Linked DNA regions of Prochlorococcus marinus str. MIT 1214. The protein of the gene in region 2 interacts with the protein of the main gene of each other region in a pairwise test. Links are inferred from orthologs where the notes say so. Each region holds a gene or a part of one and is shown on either strand. Other genes may lie near its edges.

Region 1 (6,844 bases), 1.6 Mb from region 2 along the record:
TACAGCGGCCATATATGTCCAAATCACAGGATCACCAGGAAGAAAACTGAAGTATTTACCCACAACAAATTCAGCAAATCCTCCTGGATCATTTAATTTCTCCAAGCCGTGATGAACCATCAACAAACTAAAACTAACTCTAAGAACTAATATTGAAAGTTCTCCAAAAATATTCACTTCCCCTTCAGGGCTCTGTACAACGACTTCAACCTTTTGTGAGTCAGAATCTTTAATATTAGAACTTGTAGGTTGAGCCATCTTCAACAAATATTGATAATCTATCCTACGAGAAATTTGGTCAAAATTGTGATTTATCCTAATTAATTTTTTTCACTTATTTTCATAAGCTTATGGATAACATGCTCAACCACTCGATCTGGAGTAGAGGCGCCGGAGGTAATACCAACTTTAATATTGCCAGTTGGAAGAAATTCCCTTTCAGTAATCAATTCTCCTTCAAGTGGCATATGAGTAATAGTATTAGTCTCTTCTCCAATTCTCTCTGGAGTATCAATATGAAAAGAGCGAATACCCCTGCTAACAGCAATTTCTTGAAGATGGGTAGTGTTTGACGAGTTATAACCACCAATAACAACCATTAGATCAAGGGGTTCATCAACTAGAGAAAACATTGCTCCTTGTCTTTCTTCAGTGGCATCACAAATAGTATTGAAAGCTAGAAAGTGTTCATTTAAATCAGCTGGACCGTATTGTTTTAACATCGTTTTTTCGAATAATTTACCTATCTCTTCTGTTTCACTTTTAAGCATGGTTGTCTGATTTGCGACCCCAATTCTTTTCAAATCTTTATCTGGATCAAACCCAGTAGAAGATGCTTTAGCAAAACGCTTTAAGAATTCCTCTCTATTTCCATTACCAAGAATATATTCAGCTACATAATTGGCTTCATCTAAGTCAAATACAACTAGATAAGTTCCTGCAAATGAGCTAGTAGCAAGTGTTTCTTCATGTTTGTATTTCCCATGAATTATGGAAGTAAATGTATGTTTTTTATGCTTTTCAACTGTATGCCAAACTTTTGAAACCCATGGACAAGTGGTGTCAATAATATGACAGCCTCTATCATGAAGCATTTTCATATCTTGCACAGTTGCACCAAATGCAGGAAGGATTACAACATCTCCATCTTTTACACCTGAAAAATCTTTGATTCCTTTCTCCTCAGTAATAAAAAGGACATCCATTTTCCTAAGCTGATCGTTGACTGAAGGATTATGAATAATTTCATTAGTAATCCATATCTTTTCATTCGGATAATGCTTTCTAGTCTCATAAGCCATTGCTACAGCCCTTTCTACTCCCCAACAAAAACCAAAAGCCTCTGCAATTTTAACTTTGAGTCGACCATGCTTCAATTCATTTCCGTTATCTCTAATTGATCCAATCAATCCACTTTGATAAGCCTCTGCTAAGGCCTGAGCTCGTTTATTCGCAGAGCCAAATCCTCTCCTGTTGTATCTATCTGATTTATGAAGAGTTTGCTTAAATGCTTGAGTATCCATTTCAATTAAATAGTTATAAACAAATTGATAGGATTCACATCACTATTAAACCACACTAAAAAAGCCCGGAATAGATCCGGGCTTTTTTGAGTTTAATGTTAGAGAATTAAACAAGTGAACTAACTAGAAGCAAAGTCTGGATAAGCTTCCATTCCATGCTCTCCAATGTCAAGACCCTGTGTCTCTTCTGCTTCGCTAACTCTGATGCCACCGAAGAAGCCACCAATAATTTGCCAAGCAATCCAGCATGTAACCACAGTCCAGATACCATAAGCAGCTGCACCTAAGGCTTGAATAAAGAATTGATTAATTCCTCCTCCATTCAGGAGACCGATTCCTACAGCACCTGGGTCCATGCCATCAACGCCCCAAAGGCCAATAACAACAGTGCCCCAAACCCCACAAACACCGTGAACTGAGAAGGCACCAACTGGATCATCAATACCTGCAGAATCTAAAGCAGCTACTGCAACTACAACGATTAATCCACCCACTGCGCCAGCGAGCCAAGATCCAGCAAAAGTCATATTGCCACAACCAGCAGTGATACTTACTAATCCAGCAAGAATACCGTTGATGATCATTGTCAGATCAGGCTTCCCAGAAGTAATAGTAGATAGAACTGTAGCTGCGATTGCTCCACCAGCTGCTGCCAAAGTTGTTGTTACCGCTACATAAGCAACATATTGATCCATTGCTAATTCGGAGCCAGGATTAAATCCATACCAACCAATCCAAAGAATTAGGGCTCCTAAAGTTGCAATAGCCATATTGTGACCAGGCATAGCTTGAGCTTTGCCATCTACAAATTTGCCAATACGTGGGCCAAGAAGCATAGCTCCAACAAGACCTGCCCATCCTCCAACAGAGTGAACGATAGATGAACCTGCAAAATCAATAAAACCAAGTTCAGCAAGCCATCCTCCATTCCACTGCCAGCTTCCAGCAATTGGGTAGATGAAAGCAGTTAAAACAACAGAGAAAACGACAAACTCACCAAACTTGACTCTTTCAGCTACGAGTCCAGAAACGATAGTTGCTGCAGTACCAGCAAAAGCAGACTGAAAAAGGAAATCAACTGCTGGAACAAGACAACCAGTGTCACCAGCAGCTGCACACTCTAGTGCACCTGAAGGATCAGGATCAACAAATAAGCCTTGGAAATAAAGCCATCCATCAATTACTGAACCGCCATACATTAGGGAATAACCAATTACCCAATAGGCCGTAACGGCAAGAGCAAAAACAAATAAGTTTTTAGCTAATATGTTCACCGCATTTTTTTGGCGACACATACCAGCTTCAACCATTGCAAATCCTGCGTTCATAAAAATCACGAGGATTGTGGCTATAAATAACCAAAGGTTATCTGCCAAGAATGCAGCAGCTTGAGGTCCAGTTAAATCTGAAAGTGCAACCTCAGCTCTAGCAGAGAAAGTGAAAACACCTAATCCTAAAAGTGCCAATGGGACAGATGCTAGCCATGCCCAAGATTGACTTCTTCTAAAACCTTTAATGCTTCTTAGAAGAAGCATTGGCCCGTTCAAAAGACTTGCGTCTTGAAGACGAGAAGTACTTCGCCTTGGAGGCGATTGCAAAGCAGTGGTCATAAATGATGCTTACTTCGAAAAAAGAAATGGATAATTAATCCAAAATTTATACACTTATTAATATGAATGCAACTGATACTGACAAGATGTAGGTGTTGATACAAAAAAAGAGTTTGGTGCTACAGATATGTTTTTATTTACACATTTTGTGTGTGAGTTGACTAAATTTTCAAATTGAATTAAATCCTAAAATTAAAAATCAAAATCAAAATCTAGCTCAAATAGTTAAAATAGATCTTCCAAAGTATTTTTTCTAGATTTTTATTTTTGTGAAATCTGAAAGGGTTTAACACCTTCCCAAGTTATGTGGTCTGAAAAATAACCAAACGCACATGGAATAACCTCTACTCCCACAGATATTGCCTCTCTAAATAATTTCCCATATAAAGGATCTGCTAAATCACAAGGTGCAAAAATTTCCATATCACTTCTACTTATGCACGGAATCAATACCGCTCTTGAATTAGTACAAATACTCATTAGTTCTCTCAAATGTTTTTGACCTCTTGTAGTAACCGTATCCGGGAACAAAGCCAAGGTTTTTTCACACCAAGTCGTATTTTTAACCTCTACATATATATTCCTATTATCCGCATTGCTAGTTTCAGGCATAAGTAATAAATCAATTCGACTTTTACCTTCTAAACCATATTTAACTTCAGGCTTGATATTAGCAATTAAACCCAATTGCTTCTCTAAGCCATTCGCCTCAATCAAATTCCTAATTAATTTATTAGGTAAAGATGTATTTATACCAACCCAGCATCTATTCATCTCATTATGACTTGGCACCTCAGCTTGCTCCCAAGACCAATCTAATTTACGTTTAGGAGAAGGAGAGTACTTAAGTCTGACTCGACCACCAGGCCAAAGAACCCCTTTCATTGGTCCTGTATTTGCACAATGAGCGGTAACAATTTGACCATCAGCCAACTCAACATCAGCCAAAAATCTCTTATATCTCTTAATTAAAATTCCCTCTTCAAGCGGGGGAAACTTAATAATGGTTTTTCCAATCTCAATCACTTAATTAATATCCAGTTAAAACAAGAACTAAAAATATTCTAGAAAAATGAAAGCTCTTTTTTTCAAATCTAACATGCCGAAATCGATCAAAGAAATTGCTTTCGTCGTAAGTTTAGGAACTTTACTAAGCAAATTTGGAGGGATGGCAAGGCAATTAGTTATTGCTGGTACTTTTGGAATTGGTGCTGCATATGATGCATATAATTATGCTTATATTATACCTGGATTTTTCTTAGTTCTTTTAGGAGGTATTAATGGGCCATTGCATAACTCAATGGTTACACTATTGGCAGAGAAAAACAAGCTTGAAAGTAGATTATTTATAAGTTCAATCAATAATATTTTATCTCTCATATTATTAATCATAAGTTTTTTTATTTTCTTTTCATCCGATTTATTAATTCATTTAGTTGGACCGAGTTTAACCCCTGAGATTAAAGAAATAGCATCTTATCAATTAAAAATAATGTCTCCTATTATATTCTTATCTGGACTACTAGGAATAAGTCTTGGATCTCTAAATGCAAAAAAAAATTTTTTCATCCCTTCTATATCTCCATTACTCTCAAGTCTAATAATTATAATGGCTGTATCAAACTTTTGGATAAATAAAGAAAATTCAGCTGATATATATGAATTAAATCTTAGAGGAGGAATTATTCTTGCAAGGGCAACATTTATAGGAGCTCTATCTCAATACTTAGTTCAAATACCTTTTCTAATTAAAAAAGGAATATTTACTATAAGTTTTTCAATCAAAACAAAATATTCAGAGGTAAAAAGAGCTTGGAGAATGATTGTCCCTGCTTCACTTTCTTCAGGAATGATGCAAGTCAATGTTCTTATTGATTTATTCTTTGCATCAAAAATAGTTGGAGCGGCAGCTGCTCTAAGTTACGCAAACTTTTTAGTTCAAGCTCCTCTTGGAATAATATCAAATTCTATTTTACTTCCATTATTGCCAGTTTTTGTAAGTTTAAGAGCTCGCGAAAATCATCTAAAATTGATCAAGAAAATCCATCAAGGAATAATTATTTCCTCTTCTTCGATGGTATTTCTAGGTTCGATATTTATTTCACTATCTGCTCCAATAGTAATATTAATCTATGGTAGAGGTTCATTTAATCAAAATGCCATAGATATTGTAAGTCAACTATTAATTGCATATGGAATAGGTATGCCTTTTTATCTATTAAGAGATCTATTAGTTAGAGTATTTTATGGTATTGAAGATTCGAAAACACCATTTAGAATATCAATTATAGCAATATTATTAAATTTATTTTTTGACTGGTTTTTAATAGGGGGGAAAAGTCCATGGGGGGAACTATCTCCAATCGACTTAGGAGTAAATGGTTTAGTATATTCTACTACATTTGTTAATTTCTTTGCTTGCATACTGTTACTATTGAAATTAAATAATAAACTAAATAATCTGAAATTATCAAAAATAGTATCTCAGAATTTTAAAATTATTTTAATTGGTTGCATTACTGGTATTAGCTCACTTTTTATTTTTAAAATTATATATTTACCCTATGGTTTCATTAATTTATTATTGAGAATATTAATATCATCTGGGATTAGTCTTCTTATCTTTTATTATCTAGCAATTATTCTTAAAATTGATGATATTGATAATTTTAAAAAGTTTTTAAAAGAGAAATTTATTCGTCTTTAAGAAAAACATCTTTTTCTGATCTAACTTTAAGTGGAATTTCCAAGCAATTCATTTCATCAGTTTTTACTCCACTTACTGAGAGAATTCTCGCTTCGATACCAAACTCTTGAAAAGCTATTTCCATCTCTTTCATTAATTCCTTTTCAACCTGTGCATCAGCATCAGCAACTTTCCCTATAAGTCTCTCTCCTAAGCGACCAATGCGCTGCCTTACAACCTCTCTGGCATTAGTCACCTGAATGATTAGCAAAGATAACAAAGCAATTGATCAAATCTTATCTGCAATAGGGTTCTAAAATCTCTTCAAGGTCAAAAAATTGATTTGATGGAATTAATTTTGACAATGGCAATCTCGTTTGGCCTCCGCCAAGTTTTACTTGAATTGCTTCAAGACCTTTTCTAGCTGCAACATATGCACCTTGATCAAAGTTAGCCTGACATTCAATAGCTAAGTCCTTTGCAAAGCCAGCATCGCCTAGATAAAGGTTCCAATTTCCAACTTGAATAAATAATCTGTCAGCTATTGATGCAGCTAGCTCATTAATTTGCGATGAATCTATAGAGTTGGTCATAAAAACATAGTTTTTTCTTTTGTTCGTGACCTTAGATAGAGATTGGTGACTATCTAAAATTAAAAAAATTAATCGAACAATAAGTTTTTAGGTTTCAAGATCGCATTTTACTTGATCTTTTAGGCATAGATACAAACATATTTTCCTATTGTTTGGGAGTCAATCTGATATTGTTTTTTTATGCGCCTGTAGCTCAGCGGATTAGAGCATCTGACTACGGATCAGAGGGTCGGGAGTTCGAATCTCTCCAGGCGCGTTTAAAAAATTTGTAAATCCTTATATAACCAAAAAATAAGAGAAAGTTTTCTCTCATTAGAGCAAACATATGCCTACTATCACATCATAAATAAAAGAATAAAGTGACTATTAAATCTTCTTTGATGGAATGTGATCCAATTATTGCGAAATTAATAAACAATGAATTATCAAGAC
Region 2 (6,820 bases):
AAAAGAGCATGGGAACATAAAGGATGAAACTCAAATCAGAATAATTGAGACAGAATTAATAACGATGAAAAACAAGGGGATTGGTCTAGAAGCTAATGAAAAAGCACTATTTAATTCTCGCAGTGAGCGATTAGCTGAATTGTCAACTACTTTTAGTAACAATGTATTAGATGCGACTAAGAATTGGAGTCTTTTATTAAAGAACAAGTCAGAAGTCGAGGGACTTCCTGAAAGAGCACTTGAAACATTGGCTCTTGCAGCAAAGGAGTCTGGTGACAAAGATGAAGAAGGTAATGATCCATCAGCATCAAATGGCCCATGGAGAGTTGGCTTAGATATGCCTAGGTACATTCCTTTCCAAACTTATGCAAGAGATAGACGTCTAAGAGAGAAAGTTTATAGAGCCTTTGTAAGTAGAGCTAGCGATGGAAAGATTAGTAACAAAAAAATTATTGAAGAAATTTTAGATCTCAGAAACAAACAGGCAAAACTATTGGGGTATAAAAACTGGTGTGAAATTAGTTTGGCCACAAAGATGGCGGATAGTGAAAATGCTGTTGAGATGTTACTCGAAGAATTACGATTAGCTGCAATGCCTCATGCTGAAAAAGAACTTATAAATCTTCGTGATTGTGCCAAAAGAAACGGAGAAAACGAAGATTTTGAGCTATCTCCATGGGATATAAGTTTTTGGGCTGAAGTTCTACGCAAAGAGAAATACGATCTTGACCAAGAGAAACTCAGGCCATGGTTTCCTTTAAATCAAGTCCTTAACGGTCTATTCAATCTATGCAAAAGACTTTTTGAAATTGAGATTAAAGAAGCGAGTAACACAGCTCCTTTATGGCATAAAGATGTCCGTTTCTTCGATGTTAAAAATATAGATGGCCAGAAAATTGCATCATTCTATCTAGATCCCTTCAGTCGTCCTGCTACAAAAAGAGGGGGAGCCTGGATGGATGAATGTTTGTGCCGAAATCAAAAAACGAAAGATGATATTGTTCTCCCGGTAGCCTATTTAGTCTGCAATCAAACGCCTCCTATTGCGGACAAACCCAGTCTGATGAGTTTCGAAGAAGTAGAAACTCTCTTCCATGAATTTGGGCATGGACTACAACATATGCTGACAACAGTAAATTACCCTCAAGCAGCCGGTATTAATAACGTTGAATGGGATGCTGTGGAATTGGCAAGCCAATTCATGGAAAATTGGTGCTTAGAGGATCAAACAATTTCTGAAATAGCAATACATTGGAAGACTAAAGAGCCATTACCAGAATCGGAAATCAATAAATTGAGACTAAGCAGAACATTTAATTCTGGGCTTGCGACACTTAGGCAAATACATTTTGCTCTTACTGATCTAAAACTCCACAGTCAATGGAATGAAAATTTAGAAATTTCCCCAGATGAGTTACGACGAGAAATCGCAAAAAACACAACAGTGATGGATCCTATTCCAGAAGATCAATTTCTCTGTGCTTTCAGTCATATTTTTGCTGGTGGCTATGCAGCTGGGTACTACTCTTATAAATGGGCTGAGGTACTCAGTGCTGATGCCTTTGCAGCATTTGAAGAGGCAGGTCTTGCTAATCAGGATGAAGTCCGAAAGATTGGTAAAAAATATCGTGATTCAATTCTTAGTCTTGGTGGTAGTCGTTCACCAAATAAGGTTTTCAAACAATTTAGAGGAAGACTTCCCTCTACTGAAGCCCTAATAAGACATAGTGGTCTTACTTAGCTATTAGTAAAAATCTTTTTAGCTAAAACATCTAAAGACCTAGGATTTGTTATCAACTCTTTATGTGTCAATACAGGTAAGTGATAAGAATCACCAACAGAAAGTTTTGCTTGCCAGCCTGGGAATGACATCAAGTCCCATTTTGTAAAGAAGCTCGTACATTCAACTTTTTCTAAGGAAGTCAAGTCATTATTTAGTTGGGATAATAAGCTACTTCCTCTTTTCATCTCTGCAATTCCTGGCATAAAAAATGAAGGGATCATTTGGGCTGTGTAAGTACCAAAATGAGGAGTACCAATACTAAAGAAACGTTTAGTTCTTAAAAAACCATCATGATTTTGTAACCAAACCCTGCTTATTAATCCACCCATTGAAAAACCAACAATATCAATTTCGATTTCAGGACCCACCAGTTCTTCAATCTTAGAATCAAGATCTAGAGCTAAACGCTTAAGGGAGGTCTTTCCATATTTGTGTGGCAAATGTGGTCTATACAATTCATAATCATCTTCGTTTATTTTTTTAATTAGTTTTTCAAATAATTTAGGATTGTTCCACAAACCATGAACAAGAAAAATTGGTCTTTTGTTTATATACAATTAATTAATAGGAAATAAGAAATTTCTCTTTTTTTCGATTAGAACACTTCCAGTAAATCCATCTATTGGTGGAGAGCATTTTGTCAGCAGAATATGAATTGGGACTGGACCATATAGAGACTCAAGAAGATTCAAAATTTGATCACTAAAATATTCAATCGTTAAGCATTTGATTTCAAATGAAAGTTTTTTAACAGCTTTAATTGCCTCGCTATAATCTATTGATTTATCTAATTTATCAAGCTTGGATGACTCATCCAATTCCAACCAAAAACTGAGGTCAAGAAGAAATCTTTGACCATGTATTCGCTCACTTTCTAAAACACCTACATGAGCCCATAGATTAATATCTTTGATATGAATTGCGCTTAAATTATGAAGTTGACTCATAATGGTAGATCAATATGAGAAAAACTTCTATCTCCAGAAGCGAAGTCCTTAACGAGATCACCATCACCTCTGAGATAATAGCGATAGGTAACTAAGCCTTCCAATCCAACTGGTCCTCTTGGTGGAAGAGTCTGTGTGCTTATACCAACTTCAGCTCCAAACCCATATCGGAAACCATCAGCAAAACGAGTAGAGCAATTATGATAAACACCTGCACTATCAACCGAATTTAAAAATTTTTCAGCAATCATCTTGTCTTCAGTAACTATTGCCTCTGTATGTCGAGAGCTATATTTACGAATATGTTCAATAGCTTCGTTTACATTACGAACAATTTTTATTGATAGAATTAAATCAAGATATTCTTTAGACCAGTCTGATTCATCAGCCTTATTTTTTACCCCTAAAGCTTGACTCTTTGTATCTCCCTTTAGAGTAACTCCTTCACTTGAAAAAATTGGCAAGCCTTTCTTCAAAAACATCTCGGCAACATCTTCATGAATTAATAATGTCTCAATTGCGTTACAAGCAGCAGGATATTGAATCTTACTATCTAAAGCTATGCTTATAGCCTTATCAATATCTACAGAATTATCCACATATAAATGGCAAATTCCATCAGCGTGCCCTAAGACAGGGATACGAGTATTTTCTTGAATAAATTGAACCAACTCATTGCTACCTCTAGGTATTATCAAATTCACAAACTTATCTAAACGTAGTAAGCCTAGACTTTCTTGACGTGTGGTAAGCAAAGACAACGCTCCTGAACCCACATTTGATTTTCTTAATCCTTTATCAAGAGAATCCATTATTGCTTGATTTGTGTCTTTTGCCTCACTTCCTCCTTTTAATAACGCTCCATTACCAGAACGAACAGCAAGAGACGCTATTTGTATTAATGCATCTGGTCTCGACTCAAATATCACTCCTAAGACTCCTAATGGAACTGTCACTCTCTCAAGAATAAGGTTTTCATCCAATTCCCTATGAAGTTGTCTTTTACCTATTGGATCTGCAAGATTTGAAACTTTGAGGACTCCGTCTATGCATCCTTTGAGTTTAGTTTTTGTTAACTGAAGTCTTGATAGAAGTGACTTATTCAACCCTTCTTTTTCTGACCTTTCAAGGTCTTGAACATTTGCTTTTAATATTTCATCAGCATTATCATTCAAAGCATTTGCCATTTCAGTCAAAGCCTCACACCGTTGTTTGTTTGTGGATTGACCAAGCGAAATAGAAGCCTCTTTTGCACTCTCGGCTATTTTTACTAGCTGGGGGGTAGGCTCAGGAACTGAAAAGTTTGTACTCATTTGATTTAGATCAACTATTTAATCAAAGATAATTTTTCACTATCTTTAAAATATTCCTTTAATGGCTAATCAAGCAATAAAAGAAGATAAAAATCTATCTAGCTGAGCATTTTCTAAGTAGATCATTTTTTTAACTATTCATTATTTAATATCTAAAATAGAGTTGGAGTTGACTTTGCCAATTCCCATTCTTATCAAACGAGCCTAGTAGACCTACGTTGGGATTCATTTGAAAAGTAATATTTCCTTTCGGTGGAATATCTTTTCGGTTAGGCGCAGCCTGAACTGAGAAATTAATTTTTTCGTTAAGATCAACTCCTATTTCGGTCACCCATGCCTGTTGACCAGGTAGATTAGTATCTTCCTGGTCAGCACTTGAAGAACTACTATCACTAGTATCATCCTCTGAATCTGATCCATTTATATATGCCGGATACAATGATATTTGAAGCCTATCACTCAAAAAACCATTGATATTGCCTTGAAGATACGAAGCAAAAGATCTATTCAAAAAGCTTGCAAGCACATCACCATTGCCTCCACTACTTATTAGATTTGCAAGGGAATTACCTCCTAAAAGTCCTATCAACTCACTTCTTCCCAAAGATGGAGTACTTCTCAATTGAAAATTTTCACTAATGCGATCTGCAGGTCCAGAAGCCGCTACTTCGACATTTACGAAACGAGATCCTCCAATACCAAATGATGCCATGCCATTAGAGGCAAAATTACTTACGTCTCTAACATTATCTGGAACACGGCTATTTAGAGTCACGTCAACATATGGAACCAAGCCCATAGATGGTACAAATACGGCTACATTAGGTTCACTTTGATCTAGATTAAAAGTAGTCGTAAAGAGATTAACGTAGCCACTATCAAGTTTAATAACTCCACTAACATCAAGAGTCTCGTCAAAAGCGCCATTCAAGACAAGGAATCCATTTGTTTCAAAGCTTGCCAAGGGTTGAGAAACTAATCGCAATGAAGGGCCAAGTGCGAGCTTTAAATTATCAAAGGTTAGTGATTCAAATCCATTAGGCAAACCAGCACTAACTATTCGACTTGCAGGTGCATCTTCATCTTGAATAAATAAAACCAGAGGTTCTTTCTGGTTCCAGTTTTGTTCTGGTAATTTACGTATTATTTTGACCTTAGAATCTTGATAACGATCCGATTTTTCAGATGAAGTCTTACTTGGATTGTTAGCCCTTTTAGCAAAAATCGAACCTTCTGAGATAAAGACTTCACCTGATAATTGAGGTTTCAAAATAGATCCCTTAACAACAAGGTTAGACGAAGCTCTGATGTCAGTAAATGCCGTCTTAATACGTGTTTTTTCTATCGAAAGAGCCAATGGCTCGCTTTCACTTAATTGAGAATCAAACAACGAAATTCCACCTTGACTATTAATTACACCTTTTGCTCCAATATTTGCTTTGAGTTCTCGAACCTCAAGTCTATTGAAATCAAAAACTATTATGCTATTCAAATTATTAATTTCTTTATCTTGAAAAAGTAGCTCACTGTTTTTTAAAACCAAAAAACCATTAGCAACCGGTTTCGCAGGGGTTCCTCTAATCAACAAGCTTAAATCAGCTGTCCCTAAGGTCCAAGAGACATTCCCTTTCGTTAGCCCAGTCAAGAACGCTAACCCATCTCCATGACTTTCGATCTTTAGATCAATAGGATAAGAACTAATTAATGGGTAGGTTCCACCTAACTGAACAGGATTTGCCGAAGATTTATCCCTTAGAGTGATATCAAATTCGAGATTATTGTCTTTAAATATAATATTTCCATTATCTAAAATAATCTTTCTGTTATAAATTACTGTATCTTTAATAATTAAATCTGCTGTAACTTGTGGAGTTGAATTAGCTAAACTATATTTACCTTTCAAACCAAAATACCCATCAACCGCTGAAGGTATTGGTGCAACTAGAGATAATAATGAAAAATTTAAATTAAGTAAAGAAAAATCTCCCAGACCTGAAGCTAGGTTCCCATTAAAAGTCACCTTAAAGGGTCTGATTTTATTAGAATTTATAATCTTTAATTTATTTGTCCAAACCTTACCAAAAGCTTTTGCTTCTAAATTTAAATCAGATAGGTTTGGACCACTTAATTTAATATCAGCATTAATATCCCCCTTTAGATCATAAGGATTAATAATGCTTTCACTATTTACCTTAGAAATCTCTTCTCTATATGAATCTTGAGACCTAGTTAAAGCTTCGAACTGAGAATCTATAGAACTAATTGGATAACCAATTATAAATTTCTCTAAATCTTCAGCCTTCCCAATTGCATCTGAATATTTCAATCCTAATTTAGGAAACTCTAAAGCTGTAGCAGTAATCCAACTAGCGCTTACATCCTTCACTTGAGCTAACAAAGAAAATTTGGAGCCATTATTAATATCAAATTTAATCTTTCCATTTTCAGATGGTATTAATTCACCTGTTAAATTAGTTTCTGAATTTTTAATTTGACCTTTAATACTTGCATTTTTTAATTTGAAACCTAACAATCTAAAATAATCTAAACTCAAATCACCATTAAGAAATAATGGGTCAAGAGAAAATAATCCGTTACCTGTAACTTCCCCAAAGATTCGTTTAAAACTTTTCTCTGGCGGGAATGCCACTTCTACACGATCTAATTTGAATTTATTAGCCTCCCATTCAAAAGCATTTGATTTAGGATTTAGACTTATTTCACCTCCTAATCTATTTAGATTTAAATCATTAAAATCACCATCCTTATTAAAGTTA

Evidence for each region.
Region 1: the proteins of O5639_RS00135 (region 2) and sfsA interact in binary tests that used the Escherichia coli proteins (3 or more experiments, as listed by UniProt). The link is inferred for Prochlorococcus marinus str. MIT 1214 from one-to-one orthologs.

What each region holds. Positions count from the first base shown.
Region 1 is NZ_CP114777.1:1,665,790-1,672,633, reverse strand. Bases 2,278-5,203 are described here. They hold sfsA (DNA/RNA nuclease SfsA), read right to left. Parts: upstream 4,160-5,203; coding sequence 3,395-4,159; downstream 2,278-3,394. Other genes in these bases: murJ (murein biosynthesis integral membrane protein MurJ), read left to right, coding at 4,233-5,203; O5639_RS09175 (ammonium transporter), read right to left, coding at 2,278-3,133. In the rest of the region: O5639_RS09185 (DoxX family protein), read right to left, coding at 1-258; O5639_RS09180 (4-hydroxy-3-methylbut-2-enyl diphosphate reductase), read right to left, coding at 321-1,523; more of O5639_RS09175, read right to left, coding at 1,643-2,277; more of murJ, read left to right, coding at 5,204-5,840; O5639_RS09160 (hypothetical protein), read right to left, coding at 5,827-6,075; O5639_RS09155 (DUF3181 family protein), read right to left, coding at 6,116-6,412; glyA (serine hydroxymethyltransferase), read left to right, coding at 6,793-6,844. UniProt on the Escherichia coli protein: Binds to DNA non-specifically. Could be a regulatory factor involved in maltose metabolism.
Region 2 is NZ_CP114777.1:24,423-31,242, reverse strand. Bases 1,886-4,787 are described here. They hold O5639_RS00135 (glutamate-5-semialdehyde dehydrogenase), read right to left. Parts: upstream 4,044-4,787; coding sequence 2,727-4,043; downstream 1,886-2,726. Other genes in these bases: O5639_RS00130 (translocation/assembly module TamB), read right to left, coding at 4,189-4,787; O5639_RS00140 (dihydroneopterin aldolase), read right to left, coding at 2,341-2,730; O5639_RS00145 (esterase/lipase family protein), read right to left, coding at 1,886-2,340. Outside these bases: O5639_RS00150 (M3 family metallopeptidase), read left to right, coding at 1-1,741; more of O5639_RS00145, read right to left, coding at 1,738-1,885; more of O5639_RS00130, read right to left, coding at 4,788-6,820. UniProt on the Escherichia coli protein: Catalyzes the NADPH-dependent reduction of L-glutamate 5-phosphate into L-glutamate 5-semialdehyde and phosphate. The product spontaneously undergoes cyclization to form 1-pyrroline-5-carboxylate.